Regions from separate parts of the Nocardioides sp. LS1 genome, predicted to be linked through region 1. Evidence: predicted binding sites of a transcription regulator. Region 1 holds the regulator's gene; each other region holds the start of a gene.

Evidence for each region. Region 1 encodes LexA, which represses DNA repair genes until DNA is damaged. Its sites were predicted from a motif close to TCGAACANNTGTTCGA; they were not measured.
Region 2: the regulator LexA is predicted to act here: its motif matches at 2,488-2,503, upstream of EJF31_RS06515 (DUF222 domain-containing protein).
Region 3: the regulator LexA is predicted to act here: its motif matches at 3,147-3,162, upstream of EJF31_RS06130 (HNH endonuclease signature motif containing protein).

The regions. Positions count from the first base shown of each region.
Region 1 covers NZ_BIFF01000005.1:634,387-639,296, forward strand. The annotation lists gene EJF31_RS17255 (LysM peptidoglycan-binding domain-containing protein) at 1-50, opposite strand, end outside; gene EJF31_RS17260 (hypothetical protein) at 367-1,071, shown strand; gene EJF31_RS17265 (SDR family oxidoreductase) at 1,082-1,888, opposite strand; gene EJF31_RS17270 (GNAT family N-acetyltransferase) at 1,981-2,772, shown strand; gene lexA (transcriptional repressor LexA) at 2,911-3,663, shown strand; gene EJF31_RS17280 (phosphatase PAP2 family protein) at 3,792-4,607, shown strand; gene EJF31_RS17285 (alkaline phosphatase) at 4,699-4,910, shown strand, end outside.
Region 2 covers NZ_BIFF01000002.1:353,829-358,738, reverse strand. The annotation lists gene EJF31_RS06530 (lipid-transfer protein) at 1-154, shown strand, start outside; gene EJF31_RS06525 (hypothetical protein) at 155-610, shown strand; gene EJF31_RS06520 (hypothetical protein) at 645-995, shown strand; gene EJF31_RS06515 (DUF222 domain-containing protein) at 982-2,475, opposite strand; gene EJF31_RS06510 (IS30 family transposase) at 2,590-3,639, shown strand; gene EJF31_RS06505 (hypothetical protein) at 3,739-4,128, shown strand; gene EJF31_RS06500 (hypothetical protein) at 4,157-4,558, shown strand; gene EJF31_RS06495 (NAD(P)-binding protein) at 4,559-4,910, opposite strand, start outside.
Region 3 covers NZ_BIFF01000002.1:286,148-291,057, reverse strand. The annotation lists gene EJF31_RS06145 (SDR family oxidoreductase) at 1-858, shown strand, start outside; gene EJF31_RS06140 (hypothetical protein) at 967-2,112, shown strand; gene EJF31_RS06135 (hypothetical protein) at 2,073-2,957, opposite strand; gene EJF31_RS06130 (HNH endonuclease signature motif containing protein) at 3,394-4,491, shown strand; gene EJF31_RS06125 (hypothetical protein) at 4,512-4,871, shown strand; gene EJF31_RS06120 (hypothetical protein) at 4,906-4,910, opposite strand, start outside.

The DNA of each region.
Region 1 (4,910 bases):
GAGCGGGGACGCGCCGGGGCGAACGTGGGGTTGATCGTCATGGTGCTCATCGGGACCTCCTGGGGAAGTGGCGGTCAGCCATCGGTGCCTGTCCGTCGAAGAGATGTCTATCGGCGGCCGCCGACAGTCCTGGTCGGGCTGTCTGGTCCACCGATTCGATCAAGCATTCGATCGAACACATGTGCGACGTTAGAGCAGGTGTTCGAACGAGCGCAAGAGGCGCGCCGAACATTTGTTCGAACGGGTACTAGGACCACGCGCCTCCCACCACCACCCCCGGATGGCTCGGACGGGGCATGCCCGAGCCCCGAGGCCGCGAGTAGAGAGGGAACGACCGCCAGCCCCCTCAACGACAAGGACCCCCGCATGTCGTCTTCACGCACCTCAGCCAGCCCAGCCCGCGGCCGCACGCTCCCCGTGCTGCTCGCGGCCCTCGTCCTGATCGGCGGAGCCAACGTCGCGGCGTACGCCGCCAACGGCCACCCGCTCCTGCTCGGTAGCAGCAACTCGGCCACCAGCCCGACCACCCTGAAGAACACCGGCAACGGACCGGCGCTCGTCCTCAAGAGCAAGGCCAACGCGCCCTCGCTGGCCGTGTCGTCGAAGAAGCGGGTCGCCCGCCTCAACGCCGACCAGGTCGACGGCTTCAACGCCTCCAACCTGCAGTCGCGGGTCTGGAACTACACCGTCCCCTCGACCAGCTCGTCGAGCTCCGCCAGCGTCGCGTTCCCGGGCCTGCCGGCGGGCCGCTACCTCATGAGCTACAGCCTCGTCCTCAACGCGAGCGGGCAGCCCATCTGCTTCAGCCGCGACGCGACGATGACCGCCCTGGGGCTGACCTACGCCGTGCAGAGCAGCGGCTTCTGGACCGCCAGCAACACGATGCTCGTCGACACGACCGCCGGGCCGATCACGCTGGACTGCATCGGGGCCGGCATGTCGCTCTACACGGTCTCCGGCGACGCGGCCTCCACCGTCGCGTTCAGCCGCGTCGACCGGGCCGACGCGGCGACCAGCGCGCGGCACGCACCCCCGGGCGCCCGGCACCAGGGACCGGCCACGCGCCGCTGAACCGACCCGCTCAGGCGCCGGCGGACTTCTTCAGGGCCCGCCGGCCCTGGGCGGCGAACAGGCTGATCCCGCGCGCACTGACCGACGGCGCCAGCGCCGAGGCCCGTACGACGCCCCCGCGCCAGCCGGGCACCGCCCGGATCACTCGGTGGCTGCCGACCAGCGCGACGGCCTCGTCGGCGACCTCGTCGACGGTGAGGATCCGGCCACCGGAGTGGACCAGGAGGTTGCCCAGCCCCCCGGGCGTCTGCGCGTCGAGCATCGCGGTCTTGACCCCGTCGGGGCAGATCGCGTGGACCCGCACGTTCTTGGGCGTCTCGGCGTCGCCCGACATGGTCAGCGAGACGATCGCGGCCTTCGTGGCGGCGTACAGGCTGTAGCCCGGGACCGGCCCGAGTCCCGCGAGCGAGGCGGTGTTGACAACGTCGCCGCCGGCCTCGCCGAACGCCTCGAGCGCGGCGCGCATCCCCCATACGACGCCCATCAGGTTGACGTCGACCAAGCGTCGTACGGCGTCGTCGGAGAGCTCCGACAGCGTGCCGTCGTCGCCGACGCCGGCGTTGTTGAACCACGCGGTCAGGACGCCGTGGCGGGCCGCCTCCGCGACCGCGGCCGCATGCCCGGCGGGGTCGCGCACGTCGTGGGCGATGCCGGCCGCGGCGCCGATCTCGGCGGCCGTGCGGGCCGCGCCCTCGCCGTCGACGTCGGTGACCACGACCCGGTGGCCGCGGGCGACCATCCGCTCCGCGATGCCGCGGCCGATCCCGCGGGCTCCGCCGGTGACGACACAGCTGGTGTGGACAGGCGGTGCAGACATGGGCGAGGAAGGCTGGGCGGCAGGCATGCCGGGAGTCAACCAGATCCGCGAATTCGCCGATCCCGATGTCCCACCCGGCGTACGGTGCCCCGGTGACCCCCGTGCTTGCTGATCCGCGGGTGGCTCCGGTCGAGGACAACCTCATGGAGTTCCTGCGGGTGACGGCCTCCAACCCTTCCTTCGGGACCGAGGGTGCCGCCGACCTCCACACCTGGCACACCACCGTGCCGCACCCCGTCTTCAACGGCATCGCCGGCGCGCGCTTCGCACCCGGCGAGGAGCTGCGCCGCACCCGCGAGGTGCTGGCGGCGTACGTCGGCCGCGGACTCCCCTTCCTGTGGTGGGGCTCCCCCTCCACGATGACGGCCGAGATCGCCGACGTGCTCGTCGCCGCCGGCATGCTGCGCGACGAGACGCCCGGCATGCACCGCGTCCTCGACGGGCCGGTGCCGATGGCGCCGCCCGGACCCGGCGTCCGGATCCACGTCGTGGGCCCGGAGTGCCACGCGGCCACCGCGCGGGTGATGACCGAGGGCTTCGGCTTCCCGGCCGAGCTGGCCGGCCCGATCGTGGAGATGATGGCGCCCTTCGACGCGGCACATCTCCTCACCGTGCTCGCCACGGTCGACGGCCAGCCCGTCGCCTGCGGCACCGCCTGGCTCACCGGCCGCACCGCCGGCCTCTACAACATCACCACGCTCGAGGCCGCGCGCGGCCGCGGGATCGGGTACGCCGTCACCGCGACGCTGCTCGAGATGGCACGTGACCGGGGCTGCACCGAGGCGATCCTGCACGCCACCGAGATGGGCCGGCCGGTCTACGAGCGGCTGGGCTTCGAGGAGGTCTGCCGGATGCCGATGTTCGTGTGGGTGCCCCAGCTCTGACCGCGTCGTGGCGCCCCTCTCCGGCGCGACACGCTGTTCGAACAGATGTTTGAACAGGCGGGCCGACATGGCTACGGTGGGAACACCGGCCCGGGGTGCGTCCCCCGGGCGCACCGCCGTACACCGGAAGGCACCGCCATGGCCACGAAGAAGACGGGCGACGACTCCCCCACCAAGCCTGCCCGGGGTCGAGTCGCCGAGCTGCCCGACGGTCCCCCGGACGCCCACGGCCTGACCCCGCGGCAGCAGCGGGTCCTGGCCCACATCAAGGAAGCCATCGAGAAGCGCGGCTACCCGCCCAGCATGCGCGAGATCGGCGAGGCGGTCGGGCTCACCAGCTCCTCCAGCGTGGCCCACCAGCTCAAGGTGCTCGAGGAGAAGGGCTTCCTCAAGCGCGACCCCAACCGGCCGCGCGCGCTCGAGGTGTTCCTGCCCGAGGTGATGAAGGCACGGCGCTCGATCTCCTCGGCCGACGAGTCGACGTACGACGAGACCGGCGTTGGCGACGCCATGCCCGCAGCCTCCTACGTGCCGATGGTCGGCCGGATCGCCGCCGGCGGTCCGATCCTGGCCGAGGAGCGGGTCGAGGCGCTCTTCCCGCTGCCCCAGGAGCTGGTCGGCGACGGCACCCTCTTCATGCTCGAGGTCGTCGGTGACTCGATGATCGACGCGGCCATCTGCAGCGGCGACTACGTCGTGATCCGCCAGCAGCCGACCGCCAGCAACGGCGAGATCGTGGCCGCGATGATCGACGGCGAGGCCACCGTCAAGACCTTCCAGCGCAAGGACGGCAAGGTCTGGCTGCTGCCCCACAACGACGCCTACGAGCCCATCGACGGCACCCACGCGACGATCCTCGGCAAGGTCACCGCGATCCTGCGTCGGGTCTGATCGGAGGCATGATCGGGGTCCGGTAGCCTTCGGACCGGAAATCCTCACGAACCCCCGAGATAAATCCCGGGAACATTTCGGGGTGATTCCGTATTTTGTTACATGTGGGAACGACTGAGGGTGGGGGTATGTCTGTGACTGCCCTGCGCCGACGCCACCCGCAGATCGTGCGGGGCGTGCTCGAGATCGTCCTCATCCTGGCCCTCTGGGTGGGCTACAGCCTGTCCCGGCTCGTCGCCGACACCGCGATGGGGCCGGCCATGCACCGAGCCCACGAGCTGCTCCGCTTCGAGACCGTGCTCGGCATCCACTGGGAGGTGCCGCTCAACGAGCTGTTCACCAACCACCAGGTGATCGGACTGCTCGGCTCCTACTGGTACGCATCCCTCCACTACGTCGTCACCGCCGCGGTGCTGCTCTGGCTCTACCGGCTCGGCACCCGTGTCTATGCCCCGGCCCGCCGGGCGCTGGTGATCGGCACCCTCCTCGGGCTCGCGGCCTACCTGGTGATGCCGACGGCACCGCCGCGCTTCATCACGGGCTACGTCGACGTCCTCTCCCTGCACGCCTCCGACGGCTGGTGGGCCTCCGACGCCTCCGCGCCGCGCGGGCTCGGCGGGCTGACCAACGAGCTGGCCGCCTTCCCGTCGCTGCACGCCGGCTGGGCCCTGTGGGTCGCCATCTCGCTGCAGCGCCACGCCCGCCACCGGTGGGTCCGCGCCCTCGGCTGGACCTACGCCGTCGGCACCGGCGTCGTCATCATCGGCACCGGCAACCACTGGGTCATCGACGTGCTGGTGGGCTACCTCGTCATCGCCGCCGGCTGGGCCGCTGCCGAGTGGGCGCCGCGGATCCCCGTCCTCCTCTCCGCGCCCGCCGCCCGGCCGATGCCGGCCGCCGCGGCTCCGTTGCCCACCCCGGCCGCCCGCGGCCGTCGCGACTGACACGCGCCACCCCGGGGTGACCTGCGGGTGAACGGACGGTGCTCACACCGTCGATCCGGAACACGCCCGGCGCTGGCTCGTTGGGCCTCTCGTGAGCTCTCCCCGTGACATTGCTTCTGCCCAGCCCCTGACCTCCCGCCCCGTCGGTCGACGTACGGTCCTGGCCACCGGCACCGTCGGGGCCGTCGGCGTGGCCGCGGTCTCCTCGCCGCTGGCGACGGCCGCCCCGGCAGTAGCCGCGTCACGGGCCGCGGGCGACGGCACGGTGTTCGCGCACGGCGTCGCCTCGGGCGACCCGCTGCC
Region 2 (4,910 bases), on a different contig from region 1:
GCTCGGCGAGGCCTACATCCACGGCATGAACGGCATCGCCGAGGGCGTCCGGCAGGTCCGCGGCACGGCCGTCAACCAGGTCCCCGACGTCGAGCACGTGCTCGTCACCGCCGGCACCGGCGTGCCCACGAGCGGGCTGGTGCTGGGGGTCTAGGTGCACCGCTTCCTGCCCCTCTCCGTGCTCGGTGTCCTGGTCGCGGCTGCGATGACAGCCGGCATCACCGACGACGGAGCCGACGGGCTTCCTGAGCTGTCGGACGCCCAGATCCGTGCCGCCCGGGAGCAGGGCGTGATCATCCAGGTGGACGATGACCGGGGTCCCGTCGATGAGGCCCTGGCTGCGCGGCTGCTGGCCGCTGCGAATGTCCGGGGTGACCCGAAGCTGCACGAGGTGCTCGCCGTGTCGCGGGGTGCCTTCCGCTACGCGCGGGGCGAGGATGCCGCCAGCTCCGACGACGCGTGGCTCGTGGCCATCAGCAACGTCGAGACGATCTGCTTCGGCGGTGACCTGTGCCCGGACCCTCCGGATCTGGACACGGAGGTCGTGGCCCTCACCGCCGGCGCCCTCGAACCGATCGGTGACTACTGGGTCTTTGCTGACTCCGAGTAGGAACCCGCCGGAGGCCGCTATCGTCCGACAGGCCATGAAGTCGCTGACCGTTCTGGGTGCCATCGCCGTGCTCTTGGCCAGCCTCCTGAGCGGTTGCGGAGGGTCTGACCGGCGCGGGGGCGGGACGGCTGCTTCGGCTGAGGGTGCGCCGTATGACCTCTACACGCACTGCGGCATCGCCTGGGCGAGGATCCGCGGCACCTACTGGCATGCCGAGCGGGAGCTGAACGATGGCAACGGCAACCCGCCGCAGGGATGGGGGAACCCTTTTCAGGCGGGCCGGCTGACGTTCCAGTCCCACACCATGGCGACCTTCAGCTCCTCGGCCGGGGAGGTGATCTTCCACCGGACGTCGCGGTCGAGACCGCCCTTCATCTGTTCGTGACGCGATCCGTACTCCGGGGGAGTTGTCCGGTGTCGAACTGGTGCTGGAGACGGACCAGGGCGCGGTCGAGGGAATCGGGGCTGAGCCAAGCGTGGGCGTCGGACTCGGTGATGTCGTGGGTGCCGGCGGCGTCGACGAGGCGGTGCAGTCCGTGGGGGGTGCGCCAGATGGTCTCGCCGGTGGGGGTGATGGCGACGCGGTAGCCGAGGTGGGTCTTGGCTCGGTGTGCGGTCCGGGAGAGTGGTCGGCCGGTGTGGCTGCTGGTCTGTCCCGGTGGTCCGGTCGGCCGGTAGGGCACCGGATGGTCGAGATCGACCTTCCTCGAGACGCGCGTGGCGTGGGGGAAGCAGTCGACGGGCTGTCGGAGGTGGATGCGTTCCTTGATCGCCTCGGGGTGCTCGTAGGCGCAGCTCGAGATGAGCTGCTTGAGGTCGATGACCGGCTTGATCACCAGGTTGGTGTGGGCCAGGAGCTCGGTCAGCTGGCTGAGGGCGACCGGGCCGATGCCTTCGACTCGCGCAACACCGTTGGCAGTGCCGGTGAGGGCAGCTTCGTGGAGGTGGACGTAGAGGATCGCCTGTGGCCGGAAGGTCTCGGGCTTGGCGGACTTCAGGGCGTCGAGGAGGTCGGCGGGGAACGCGTGGGCCCGCGGGACCGGCTGGGTCTCGTTCTCATCGTCCTCTGGGTCGGGGTCGGTGTGTTCGAGGAGCAGTTGGAGGAGCTCGGCGGGCCGGGCGAGCCAGCCGAAGGCCAGCGAGCGGAGCAGGTCGCGGGGTGCGTCGGCGTGCTCGGGGCGGGTGGCGAGGATGTCGGCGACCCGGGTGACGACGGCGTCGACGTAGGCGGCGTCGCCGGCGTTGACGCGGGCGATGACGTGCCGCAGGCCGACCGCGTCGGTCCGCGACAGGGACACGAAGCGGCGGTGGCGGGCTTCCTCGAGGCGGATGGCGTGGGCGTCGGGGTCGGCCTCGATGATCTTGGCCTCGACCAGGGCGATCACCCTCGCGGGGGACTGGGACCCGATGGCCCGTGCCACGGCCTGGTCGACCACGTCGACGAGGGCCAGGGGCAGGTCGCGGGTCATGGCCGCGACCTTGCGGGCCAGCCAGGGCTCGGCGCGGCCGGTGCGGGTGGCCGTCCAGGTCTGGGGCAGTCGGTGCCGCAGGTCCAGGGCGTCGGCCGCGGCCGCCCGGGCGGAGAGGGTGTGGACGCCGCGGGCGATGCCGAGCTCGCACAGGGACAGCTCCCGGACCCGCGGGGTGCCCTCACCACCGAGATCCACCAAACGGTCCGAGCCCGGCGGCAGCGGGACCGAGGGGTCCGGTCGCGGGTCGTCGCGGGGGTCGGAGGCATGCAGGTCGCACCAGTGCAGCACCAGCAGCAGGTCCTCGACCTCGGCCCGACGGCGCCGCGCGGCCGCGTCCCCGAGCAGGGCGAGCGTGTCGCCTGCGTCGAGGTCGGGTGCCGAGTCCAGGGCCATGCTGCATTTTAAACGAACAGACGTTCGAATGCAAGGTCCCCTGTCACCGACGTCCCGAACCGTGAACTCAATCGGTTGTTGCAAGCCCTTCCGATTGAGTAGAGGTTGCAGCGCATGCCTGGAGCACGGTTGACGGTGGAGCAGCGTCGGACGATTGAACGGGGTTACCGGATCGGTCTTTCGCAGGGACAGATCGCCTCGATCATCGGGAAGTCGCCGTCCACGGTGAGCAGGGAGCTGGCGCGGAGCTTCTCTGCTCCGGGGACACGTTCGCCCAAGGGACGCACCGCCCGCTCGGGCGGCCAGGGTTACCAACGTCCCTACGACGCCGAGCGGGCCCACCGCTTCGCCACGATCAAGGCCCGAAGGCCCAAGGCGCGGCGGCTGGACCACGCGCCGCTGCGCGAGCAGGTGTGGGAGTTGTTGCGTGCGGACTGGTCCCCGGAGCAGATCGCGGCGATGCTGCCGGTGATGTTCCCCCACGACCCGGACATGCGCGTGAGCCACGAGACGATCTACCAGTCCCTGTTCGTCCAGACCAAGGGCGAGCTCAAACGCGAGCTCACCGCCCACCTGCGCAGCCGCCGGACCCGCCGCAAGACCCAGACCGGCGGCGCGAAACGCGTCACCCTGGGCATCACCGATGACATCACCATCCGGGCCCGACCAGCCGAGGTCGCAGACCGGGCCGTCCCCGGCCACTGGGAGGGAGACCTGCTCCTCGGTGGCACCGGCAAGGGCGCGGTTATCACCCTGGTCGAACGCTCCAGCCGCTACGTGCTGCTCGCCCCGCTGCCGGGCCGGCACACCGCCGAACTCGCCCGCCTGAGCCTGGCCGAGATGATCGCCACCCTGCCCCTGGAGCTGCGCAAGTCGATCACCTGGGACCGCGGCAGCGAGATGGCCCAGCACGCCCAGTTCAAGATCGACACCGGCCTGCAGATCTACTTCTGCGACCCCCAGTCACCCTGGCAACGCGGCACCAACGAGAACACCAACGGACTGCTACGTCAGTACTGGCCCAAGGGCGCCGACCTGCGTGGCCTGACCCAGACCGACTGCGACGACGTCGCCCTACGCCTCAACACCCGGCCCCGACAGACCCTGAACTGGCAGACTCCCGGCCAAGCCCTCAACGACGGGCTCGTTGCAACAGCCGTTTGAATCCGCCAACGGTCGCAACGGTCACCAATCTGGTGGATCAGCGACGGCGGCGACGGGCATAGCCTGAGCAGGTCATCCGACAGCGAGGAGGTGTCGTCGATGAGGCGGTTCGCACTGGTTGTCGCCCTGGCCGTGCTCGCCACGCTCCCGGGCGCCACGTCGGCCGGCGCGCGGCCCGCCGATCTGGCCAAGGCCAACACCTACCGCACGTGGACCGCGTGCGACGAGCACCCCGGGTCCAAGCACTCGAGCAGCTGTCCCAAGGAGGGCGTCAAGGGTCTCTTCTTCAAGAGCGTGGACGCCCACGTGACCTACAAGGTCTGCGTCATCTTCCCCCAGGGCAAGAAGCTCTGCGCGAGCCATCAGGATGCCCCGAAGGGCAAGGTGGCGATCAACACGATCACGTCCAACAAGATCGGCGTGCACACCATCAACTGGTTCGTGGGCGGGAACAAGGTGGCGACGCGTCACCTCACTATCCACAACTAGGCGCAGGGTCACCCCTACATTCAGGGGCATGACCCGTCGCGTCGCCATCACCGTCGGCGTCGTGCTGGTCGCGGCCGTCGTGGCCGGGATCGCCCTGCACCGCAACGGCGCCGACGACGCCGGACCCACCGGCCTCACGGTCACCTGGGGCGGCAGCGAGGGGCACCCGACGTGCGCGTACGACGACCAGCAGGAAATCGTCCGGTGCCAGCTCACGATCGACGGCACGGCGTCCGGGAGTCAGACGGTGACCGTCACCGTCACGGCGTACGCCGACGAGAACACGTCCCGACCGGTCGGCTCGGGCAGCGGCAGTGCGCACGTCGAGGGGACCGTGCACCAGGCCCTCGTCGTCACGGTCCCGGTCAGGCGCGCACCCCACGTCGACGAGGACCAGGTGGCCGCCTGCACCTTCGAGGTGACCTCCTGACTACGCGGACAGCTCGGCCAGTCGCGCCAGGGCGGGACGCACGTGCGCTGTCAGACGCGCCCGGGCGTCATCCAGCGCCGGCGATCCCGGGTGGTCGGGCGGGGTCCGCGCCGGGTTGAGCGGCACCCGGTCGGCCCACGCCTTGATGTCGGGCTCGGAGGAGAAGGACATCACCGCCTGGGTGCCCCGCAGGTTCATCCGCGCCCAGTCGGCCATCGAGTTGCCGTAGCCCGTGGGCGGGCACAGGCGGTTCTTCTCGTCGTCGTCGTGGCGGGTCGCCTCGACGTAGCCGATGAGGGCCGCGCCGAAGCACGGGAAGCCGGCCCGGATCGCCTGCAGCGTGATGCCCTGC
Region 3 (4,910 bases), on a different contig from region 1:
GTCGCGATCGTGACCGGCGCCGGCCGCGGCATCGGCCGCGCCCACGCGCTGGAGCTCGCCCGGCACGGGGCCGCGGTGGTCGTCAACGACTACGGCGTCTCGCTGGCGGGCGAGGGGACGGGGGAGTCGCCCGCCGACGAGGTCGTCGCGGAGATCGAGGCTGCGGGCGGGCGCGCGGTGGCCAACGGTGCGGACGTGGCCGACTTCTCGCAGGCGGCGGCGATGGTGCAGCAGGCGATCGAGGAGTACGGAGGTCTCGACGTCCTCGTCAACAACGCCGGCTTCGTCCGGGACCGGATGCTCGTCAACACGTCCGAGGAGGAGTGGGACGCCGTCATCCGCGTCCACCTCAAGGGACACTTCGCGCCGCTCCGGCACGCCGGGGCCTGGTGGCGCGCCGAGGCCAAGGAGGGACGCCAGCGTGCGGCCCGCGTCATCAACACCTCGTCGGGCGCCGGGCTCCAGGGCTCGGTCGGCCAGGCGACGTACTCCGCCGCGAAGGCCGGGATCGCCGGACTGACGCTGGTCGCGGCCCAGGAGCTCGGGCGGTACGGCGTCACTGTCAACGCCATCGCTCCCGTAGCCCGGACCCGGATGACCGAGGGCGCCTTCGACACCTCCGCCATGGCGCTCCCGGAGGACAACTCGCCTGTCGTGGCCTGGCTCGCGTCCGAGGAGGCCGGCGACGTCACCGGCCGGGTCATCGAGATCGACGGCAGCCGGATCACCCTCGAGACGGGCTGGCGGCACGGTCCGATCGCCGACGCGGGTGCGCGGTGGGAGGCTGGATCCGTGGGGGCCGCGCTGCGTGGGCTGATCGCCGAGGGACCGGACCCCGAACCCGTCTACGGCGCGTAACCCGCAGGTCTTGCGCAGGCCGGTCGCCGGCCAACCGGACTGCCTAGCTTCGTCGTACGACAGGGTCGCGTCCCCCGCGCGACCATCCCTCGTCGTTCAGGAGCCGGCATGCCGCCAGGCCACCGACCCCCGTCCCTCCCGGCCGTCGTCACCCTCGGTGTCGTCTCGGCCTTGATCTCGTCACTGGCCATCACCACCCCGGCTTCCGCCGTGGAGCCCACGCACCGCCTCGGGCGCGTAGTCGTCACAGCCCCCACCACCCGGGCCGTCTTCAGCAAGCCCGGCGAGGCGCGGGTCCGGCACCTCGTCACCCGCGACCTGCGCCGTACGCCGCGTGGTGCCGTCGTGCGCGGCGTCGTCTGGGAGTTCACCAGCGGCCCCCTCGCGCATGAGCTCGTGCGTGCCTCTCGCCGGGGCGTCATCGTCCGGCTCGTCGTCGGTGGCATCGACTGCCACGGCCCGGCGGTGCAGTACCTGCGCCACCACCTCGCCGGTGACTCCTTCGCCGAGTGCGTCACCGACTCCGCTCGCGGCCGCGACACGTTCGCGGGCCGTGAGACGAACCTGCACCAGAAGACCTGGACGTTCACCGAGACCGGTGGGGCCCACTGGGTCACGATCGTGACGTCGGCGAACGCCACGAGCGTGGCCGACCAGGAGCAGTACAACGACGCCTACCAGTCGGTCGGCGATGTCGAGCTGTTCCGCCGGCTCAAGGACGTGTTCCACGAGCAGGTCCGCGACCGGCCGATGGCCCGGCCCTACCGGTACTTCCGCCTCGGTGCCGGACGGTCGGTGTCGTTCTCGCCGTGGAACAGCCCCGACCAGGCCGACCCGGTGATCCGGCGGATCCGGGACCTGCCGGCACAGGGCACGACCATCCGGGCGACGTACTCCAACTGGCAGGATCGCCGCGGGGTCCGGGTCGCGCGGGCGCTCGCGGCCAAGGCCCGCAAGGGGGCGGACGTGCGGGTGCTGATGAGCCGCCCGTTCTCGGCTGCCGTACATGGTGTCCTCCGGCGGGCGGGTGTGCCGCTGCGGACCGCCTGGTTCGGGCCGCACCGCTACTCGCACCTGAAGTTCATGACCGCCCGCTTCCACCAGGGCGGTCAGGTGCAGACCCGGGTGTGGACCGGCTCGGAGAACATGTGGTCGCCGTCGCGGGGGCTCGACGAGATCGTGCTCGAGATCCCCTCGCGGTCGGCGTACGACTCCTACACGCGCTTCTTCGCAGACGTCTGGGACGACCGCTGACCCGTCTCCCGCGGGGGCATCGGCCGGCCGTCGCGCCGGTGCACGAAGCAGACCCCGGCGAGGATGCCGCCGGTGAAGCCCTTCGGGCTGTCCCAGGCGGCGACGGCCTCGATCCCGCGGCGGCGCTGACGCGCGGGGAGGCCATGGAGGCACTGGCTCGCCTCGCGCTCGAGCCGGGCAGGTGACGGGTAGCGGGGGAGCTGGAAGAGCAGCGCCAGCCGTCCCGTCGCCTCGAACCGGTGCGGCCGCGTGCACGGGAGGTACGAGAGCGTGCCCGTGCGAGGGTCGGTGTCGGTGCAGGCCCACAGCGCCTCGGCATGGCGGTGCGCCGCGTCCCGCGCCGTCCACGTCGTACGGCGAACGCGCAGGGGGCGGTCACTCAGCGGGAAGGCGATGTCACACCGCACGGTGGAGGTGCCACCCGCGGCCACCTGCGCACGGCTCGGCAGGAACACCAGCGGCTGCCAGGGGATCCAGTGCGTCTCGTCGATGCCGACGTAGCGCAACGCGAGCTCCCAGCAGACGGGGCGTGAGCGCTTGGCCTCGCGCACGGTCGGGTGCGAGACGTCGAGGACGCCGACCGTCTCCACGTTGTGGGGCTTCGAGCAGGACACGACGGGGGAGTCGTCGAACCAGTAGTCGGGATCTGCCAGGTCCTGGGCCGCCACCAACCGACACACGTGTCCCGCCGCCTTCCCAGGGTCGGCGAGGTCCGCGTCGGGGCCGGTCACGTCGACCGGCGCTGGTCGGGGGTCGTGGCCGGTCTGGGTGGAGGTGCTGCAGGCCGCGAGCATCCCGGCGGCCAGGACGGCAGCCAGCACGACGGCGATGCAGCGCCTGACCACAGGATCAGCGTGGCAGCGGGCTGTGGTGCCGACAATGGCCGCTCGTGACTAGATCTGTGCGTGCCTGCGCGCCGACGTCTTGCTGCGGGATTTCGCGCCTTCGGCGCGTATTTCTAGAATTTGGGTGGTCACCGCAGGGTTCGCACGAGGTGCCTCCGGGCCCTGCTTCCCGGCTTTCGGTCACCTCGCTCGACCGCTCGATCGAGGTTTCAAAATTCTTTCGATTCTTTACCTTTCTCTTGTCGAAATAGGGGCTCTGGCCTGCGGTTTTGTCGGTGGTCCCTGCTGGAATTGACCCATGACAGCGATGGTCACCCAGCCGCCTCGACACCAGGTGTCGCGCGCTGTCGAGGCCATGCAGTCGCAGCTTTCTGACCTCTCGGATGTGGCGCTCTGGTCGATGTCGCCAGACGAGTCCGCTGCGACCCTCAGGGCCGTGACCCGACTGTCCGCGCAGCTGGCGGAGCTGGAGATGCGGGTCGCCGAGCACGCCCAGACCGTCGGCGTCGGGGAGTCCGTGGGGGCGACCTCGACGACCAACTTCTGGGCGTATGCCACGCACCAGACCCGGAGCGCGGCGCACGGGAAGATGCGGCTCGCGGTCGCGCTCGCTGCGCGTCCGGCGTTGCGTGCGGCGGTCGCCGCAGGCGATGTGCTGGTGGAGCAAGCCAGGGTGATCGTGGATGCGGTCGAGGTCCTCCCGGCCGAGCATCGCGACGAGGCCGAAGCGATGCTGATCAAGTTCGCCGCCGACCACGACGCCAAAGCACTCAAGGTGCTGGGCCGGCGGATCCTGGACTTCCTCGACCCCGAGGCCGCTGAGGCCCACGAGGCGAAGCAGCTCGAGGACGAGGAGCGCGACGCTGCCCGGTCGACGAAGCTGACGATGACCGACGACGGGCACGGCAAGGTCCACGGCCGGTTCACGCTGCCGGTCGCGCAGGCCGCGATGTTGAAGAAGGCGCTGCTGGCGTTCGCGGCGCCGAAGCACCGCGCCGCGGTCGACGGCGGGCTGGGTGAACGTCGGCCGTCGGCGGAGCGGATGGGGCAGGCGTTCGTCGAGCTGATCGAGCGCTACCCGGTCAAGAAGCTCCCCAAGGCTGGCGGCGTGTCCGCGACCGTGGTGGTCACGATGGACATCTCGACCCTGATGGGCGGCCTGAAGGCCGCATCCCTGGACACCGGTGAGCGGATCACCGCCGGCCAGGCCCGCCGCCTCGCCTGCGAAGCCGGGATCATCCCCGCCGTGCTCGGTGGGAAGTCCCAGGTCCTCGACCTCGGCCGGAAACGCCGGTTCCATACCGAGTCCCAGCGGATCGCGATGGCCATCGAGCAGGGCGGCTGCAACGCCGAAGGATGTGACTGGCCCCCGGGCCTGTGTCACGGACACCACCCGATCCCCTGGAGCCAGGGCGGCGAGACCAACACCGACGGGATGCTCCTCTGTCCCCACCACCACGCCCGGGCACACGATCCCAAGTTCAGAATGACCACACAGACCGGTGGAAAGGTCGCCTTCACCCGGCGGACATAGGCCGAAGCCATACTGCGTTCATGCCCACCATGCGACGACTGGGTGCCGCGCTGTCGGCCGCCTTCATGTTGTCCGCGTGTGGCTCAGCCGGCGGTGACGAGCGCGAGCTTGGCTCGATCACGGTAACGGTGACGTTGTCGCGCACCGGCCCACCCGGGCCGAGCCTCGACCACTCGCCGATCCCTGGGATCTCGGTCACTGCCATCAGCACTTCGCAACGCTCCTGGTCTGCCTCGACCAACTCCGAGGGCGAGGCCGTCCTGTCCATTCCACCGGGTGAGTACGACGTGGACATCGGCTACTGCCCGGACGCACCCCAGCACGTCGAGGTCACGGCGGGCGCCAGAGCAAGCACCCGGTTCGACTGCCTGGCGCCCTGAAGTTGTTGGCCCGCACCCCTCAGACGCGACGAAGTCACT